Regions from separate parts of the Ectobacillus sp. genome, predicted to be linked through region 2. Evidence: riboswitches for the same ligand, from Rfam matches in the RefSeq annotation. Region 2 holds a riboswitch; the other holds the start of a gene.
The links. Region 2 has a riboswitch for thiamine pyrophosphate ahead of tenA (thiaminase II). Riboswitches for the same ligand answer to the same signal wherever they lie in the genome.
Positions count from the first base shown of each region.

Region 1 (3,159 bases), on a different contig from region 2:
AAACCCAGATGGTACTTCATTCGAAGGTGACACTCGTAACGTACTACAACGTACGGTCGACAAAGCTGCTGAAAAGGGATATACAATTTCTGTTGGACCTGAACTAGAATTCTTCTTATTTAAAACAGACGATAGTGGTAAAGCAACTACTATTACACAAGATAACGGTGATTATTTCGAAACGTCTCCTAAAGACCTTGGTGCACGCGTTCGTTTAGAAATTTTCCGTGCACTAAAAGCTATGGGCTTCACTATTGAAGCTTCTCACCATGAAGTGGCAATAGGCCAACATGAAATTGGCTTCAAATATGCAGATGTACTAGGTGCAGCTGATAAAGCAACAACATATAAATGGGTTGTTAAAACAATTGCAAGCCAATTTGGCTTACATGCTACGTTTATGCCAAAACCGGTATTTGGTATTAATGGTTCTGGAATGCACGTTAACATGTCTTTCTTTAAAGACGGAGAAAATGCATTCTTTGATCCAAGTGATGAAGCACAATTATCAAAAGATGCATATGCATTTATCGCAGGTGTATTAACAAATGTAAAGAGTTTTGTAGCCGTAACAAATCCACTAGTAAACTCTTACAAACGTCTTGTACCTGGTTATGAAGCACCTTGCTACATCGCATGGTCAGCATCTAACCGTTCTGCCTTAATTCGTATCCCTGCTAAACGCGGCGTAGCTACTCGTGTTGAACTTCGTTGCCCAGATCCATCTGCAAATCCATATCTTGCATATGCAGTAGTTGCAGCTGCTGGTCTAGACGGAATTGAAAAAGGTTTAACAGCTCCAGCAGCAATTGATGCAGATATCTTCCACATGAGCAATGAAAAACGTGAAGAACTTGGTATTGATAATTTACCAGGAAGCTTAGAAGGTGCGATTGCAGCACTTGAAGCTGGTGATATTGGTAAAGCAACACTAGGTGAACACGTATACAACGAATACGTAGCAGCTAAAAAAGCTGAGTGGGATAGCTACAGAACTTCTGTACACACTTGGGAACTTGAACAATATCAAGAAAAATTCTAATATTGCTAGAATTAGAAGGGCGTCCTGCTTGGCAGGGCGTCCTTCTTCTATAATCACAGAATCATATTTTCTTGAATTTTTCTGAACATGCGAGTAAAATTTACTAGAAAGTTAGAAAATGAGTTATTATCGTGTTCCCTGTGATTCGGGAATGAAGGAAAATAGATTCGGGAGCCTATGGAAGTAGGCTGAGAGTACGACTAATCTGTCGTAGACCGCTTGAACCTGTTGGATAATGCCAGCGTAGGGATTGTGAATTGAACCTATTCAAAACACTTTGCATACGCAGAGTGTTTTTTTACGTTGGTAAAAAAGTGTAGAAGGGATGAAGAAGAATGGATGTAGCAAAAATAGCAAGGATTCTAACTAAAGTACGTGAGGTAAATCCACTCGTACACAATATTACGAATATTGTAGTGGCAAACTTTTCTGCGAATGGTCTGCTTGCACTCGGCGCATCTCCGTTTATGGCAGATGCAAAAGAAGAGGTTGCAGATATTGCAAGAATGGCGGGTAGTATCGTTTTAAATATGGGAACAATCAACGCAAATATGGTGGAAGTTATGCTGATGGCTGGGAAGGCAGCAAATGAAGCGAATACACCTGTTATTTTCGATCCTGTTGGTGCAGGAGCAACCCCGTACCGTACAGAAACAGCACGTCTTTTAGCGAAAGAACTAGACCTTGCTGTCATACGCGGAAATGCAGCCGAAATCGCAAATGTAATTGGAGAGAAATGGGAAATTAAAGGCGTTGACGCCGGAGAAGGCGATTTAAATATTGTAGAATTAGCAGAAAAGGCTGCGAAGCAATTGCATACAACAGTTGCGATTACTGGTAAACTAGATGTTGTGTCGAATGGTACAGAAACGTATACTATTGAAAATGGACACTCAATCTTAACAAAAGTAACAGGAACGGGTTGCTTACTTACTGCTGTTGTTGGAGCATTTGCAGCAGTGGAACAGGATTATGTAGCAGCTGCGATTGCAGCTCTTACTAGCTATGAGGTAGCAGCTGAGTTGGCGCTAGCTAAATCAGGGGAAGTTCCAGGAAGCTTTCAAATTGAATTTCTAAATCAGTTGGCTCTTGTTGAACCAACTGACGTGATAAAATACGGTAACATTAAGTAAGGAGGATGCCAAATGGTATATAGAGCATTAACCATTGCAGGGTCTGATAGCGGCGGCGGTGCTGGAATACAAGCAGACTTAAAGACATTTCAGGAGCTAAAGGTGTTCGGAATGTCTGCTATAACAGCTGTAACAGCACAAAATACACTCGGCGTGCAAGGAGTATATCCAATGTTGCCATCTGCAGTAGCTGAGCAGATTGAATCGGTTGCAAGTGATATTGGAGTCGATGCTGTCAAAACAGGGATGTTGTTCGATAGTAGTATTATTCATACTGTTGCAGAGAAGATTCGTAAGTTTGGCTGGGAGCAGGTCGTTGTTGATCCAGTTATGATTGCAAAAGGGGGAGCCCCATTACTGCAGCAAGAAGCGATGAAGGCACTCAAGGAAGAATTGTTGCCGCTTGCAAAGGTAGTCACACCAAATATTCCCGAAGCCGAGGCAATAACAGGAATAGCAATTACCACGATGGAAGAGCGTCAGCTAGCTGCAAGAAAGCTCTCTGAGTTGGGTGTGAAGTATGTTGTTATCAAGGGCGGACATGATGATACAGAAGATGAAGCGATTGATTTATTATTCGATGGTACTTCATTTACCTACTTTACAAGTAAGAAGATCGAGACAAAGCACACACACGGTACGGGATGTACATTCGCAGCTGCAGTTGCAGCAAGTCTTGCACAAGGTAAAACGGTTGAGGAAGCCGTCCAAGTAGCAAAGGATTTCATTCAGGCTGCCATAGAAAAAAATCTTGGGCTTGGCCACGGACACGGTCCAACGAATCATTGGGCCTATAAGGAAGGTAAGTAGAATGGCACGAGTACATGAGAATACAATCCGGAATATGATGCAAGTCTACTTTATTGCTGGAAGTACGAACTGTAAATCCAATCTGATACAAGTGGTTGAGCAAGCGATCCAAGGCGGTATTACTATGTTTCAGTTTCGAGAAAAAGGTAACGGAGCTGCAATAGGTGAGGAAAA
Region 1 is NZ_JBXKMX010000228.1:1,599-4,757, reverse strand. Features, by position in the region: gene glnA (type I glutamate--ammonia ligase) at 1-1,042, shown strand, start outside; TPP riboswitch at 1,200-1,309, shown strand; gene thiM (hydroxyethylthiazole kinase) at 1,378-2,175, shown strand; gene thiD (bifunctional hydroxymethylpyrimidine kinase/phosphomethylpyrimidine kinase) at 2,188-2,985, shown strand; gene thiE (thiamine phosphate synthase) at 2,987-3,159, shown strand, end outside.
Region 1: it holds a riboswitch for thiamine pyrophosphate, as region 2 does, so the genes downstream of both, thiM (hydroxyethylthiazole kinase) here and tenA (thiaminase II) in region 2, are expected to answer to the same signal.

Region 2 (3,159 bases):
AATAGTAGGAACGGCTGACCGTACCAGAAGCTGCAGCAAGAATTTGGATATTTCCTGGCGCTGCAATATCGACACCATAGTGCATACTACCCCATCTTGGACCGAAATCACTCGTAACAATTCCACCAGAAGCAGGCCAATGTAAGATAGAAGAAGTCTGTGATGTGGAAGTTGGACTAGAACTAGAAGTAGTTACATTCTGCGAAGTAGAAAGATAATCTTTAGAAACATATCCATCATTTCCATTGTAACGAACTTTGTACCAATTTCCTGATTGCCCCGTTACTTCTACTTTTTGACCACTTGATAAGACATCAATAATGTTATAGTTTGTGCCAGGTCCTGTTCTGAAACGTAAACTATCTGCATTTACATAAAATGTAGATGTTGATTGAACAGAAGATGAAGTGGAAGTAGAAGAATTAGAAGAAGTAAGAAAAGCTTTACTTACATAGGCAGCCTGGTTGTTATATGTAATTTTGCACCAGCCATTGTTTTCAGATTCAACTGTAACTTCATCGCCATTACTTAACATTCCTATAATAGAGGAACTAGTACTTGCATCGCTACGAACACGTAGTGCATCTGCTGTTACTTTGTACTTAGAAGAAGAAACTGTAACATAATCTTTGCTTACATAGGCTTCTTGATTGTTATATTGAATTTTGTACCAATTACCGCTTTCGCCTAAAATGGTAACGTTGCTTTGATTTGGTAAGGCACCAATTACGCTATCATTTGTACTAGGACCAGTTCGAACATTTAAATAGGTTGCATTTACAGTTCCAACAGTATTACTGCTTGCTTGCACAGAATCTACAACGAAAGGTAAAGCCGCTAGTGCGACGGAAGAAACGAAAAGAGTTCTAGCTTTCATAGCAATTCCTCCTATTATACTAATAATTGAATAAAAGATTATATATAAAAACGATAGTAATAAATTTAATATGTATCATCTCTATATATATTATTCTATTAATTTAATTATTTTTCAATATATTTATAATAGTTTTTGTTATTTTTAACATTATTCTGTCATTGTTTATAAAAATAACAAAAAAATATCATAAAAATGTAACATAACCCAATTGACAGTTCGTGATCAAGAACAAATCCTGGATTTAGACATAAAAACTAGATAATTTAAGAAGATTGCGAAGAAAATACCTTTATTTTGCCAAGCTATAGTTCCTATGTAAGGTAAAAAAGTTGCGGGAATTACAACGTAATGTTACAATAAGTTCACAATTTAATGAGATTGCTAGGGGAGCTGGTGTTGCCGGCTGAGAGGAGACCGAAAGTCCATGACCCTTTTACCTGATCTAGATAATTCTAGCGGAGGAAAGCAAACGGACGATGAAACTAAAGCCCACTTTCCAGTCGTGAATAATGGGGCTTTTTTTATTTGTTTATATCTTTTCCACTAGGGGTGCTAACTGAGCTGAGAGAGGTGATTTGCCTTAACCCTTATGAACCTGATCTAGGTAATGCTAGCGAAGGGAAGTGATGTATGACAATGAATGATATCCATTGTTTGCAGCCGCTTCTTTATGAGAAAGCGGCTTTTTGTATGCCATACAGAGTTATTAAATAGAAAGAGGGATTTTTCATGAAATTTTGTGATGAACTATATGAGAGGTCAGAGCCAGTATGGAAGATGATTTATGAACACCCGTTTGTAACAGGTATTGGTGATGGAACACTTGACCATAGTAAATTCCAATTTTATATCATCCAGGATTATTTGTACTTACTAGATTATGCGAAGGTATATGCTCTAGGCGTTGTAAAAGCAACAGACCCTGCTGTTATGGGGAAATTTGCAAAGCAAATTGACGCTATTTTAAATGGTGAGATGAACTTGCATAGGCAATATGCACAGCGTCTTGGAATCAATCTACAGGAGTTAGATGAGGCGAAGTCTGCATCAATGAACTTAGCGTATTCCCATTATATGCTTTCCGTATCTCAAAGCGGGACGCTTGCAGAGTTAATTGCATCATTACTTCCTTGTATGTGGAGCTATTGGGAAATAGGAAAGCGCTTAAGTGTAATTGCTGGTAGTGTGGATCATCCATTTTATGGAGAGTGGATTCGCGGCTACAGCTCAAGTGAATACGGTGAACTTTGCATTTGGATGATTGATTTGCTAAATGAAATTGCGGAAGAGAAAAGTAAACAAGAGCTACTTCATTTAGAAGAAATATTTATGAATACAAGTCGTTTTGAATATTTGTTCTGGGATATGGCGTACCGTAAGGAGATGTGGGGATTTGCAGAGCATCGTACAATTTCATAATGTTTCATTTGCTTATGAGGGAGAAAAACAGTCCATTTTACAAAATCTCCATTTTGACGTAGAGCCCGGACAATTTATTAGCATTATTGGACCAAGTGGCTGTGGAAAAAGTACTATTTTTCGGTTGTTAACAGGTCTTGAGAAAGCTACTGCAGGGGAAATTACGATACAAAACGTCACAGGCGGAAGCAGTGCGGTTGGCTATATGCCACAATCAGATTTGTTATTGCCATGGCGTACGATTTTAGAAAATGCAGCTCTTTCTTTAGAGTGCCAAGGAATGAAAAAAAAGCAAGCTCAAAACAGGGCAATGGAATATTTGGAAAAATTCGGGCTGCGTGGTTATGAGCAGAAGTATCCAAAAGATTTATCAGGTGGTATGCGTCAGCGTGTCTCGTTTCTTCGTACCTTTTTAACAGGGAGCGATCTTCTTTTACTTGATGAACCTTTTAGTGCATTAGATGCTATTACGAAGCTAAGTTTGCAAGAATGGTTATATGAGCAATGGTTGAAATGGAATAAAACTATTTTATTTATTACACATGATGTGGAAGAAGCATTGTTCCTATCACAGCGAATATTTGTTGTAACAGAGAAGCCAATTTCAACCATGCAGGTATTCAATGTTCCTTTACCAAAAGAACGGTGCAGACAAGATATTAATCGACCAGAAATACTACAATTGAAAGAAACATTACTTGGTATGCTACAAGGCAAGGTGAAACAATGAAAAAGCTAAATTATTACGTTCCTTCTATTCTTGTTGTAATTATTTTTTTAATTGTATGGGAAATTGGAGCTAGAATTGTAGATGCGATGTATATTTTGCCACCGCCTAGCGCCATTTTTCAAAAAATATG
Region 2 is NZ_JBXKMX010000053.1:3,022-6,180, forward strand. Features, by position in the region: gene AC11ZT_RS02180 (SH3 domain-containing protein) at 1-877, opposite strand, end outside; TPP riboswitch at 1,254-1,361, shown strand; TPP riboswitch at 1,416-1,519, shown strand; gene tenA (thiaminase II) at 1,610-2,299, shown strand; gene AC11ZT_RS02190 (ABC transporter ATP-binding protein) at 2,274-3,029, shown strand; gene AC11ZT_RS02195 (ABC transporter permease) at 3,026-3,159, shown strand, end outside.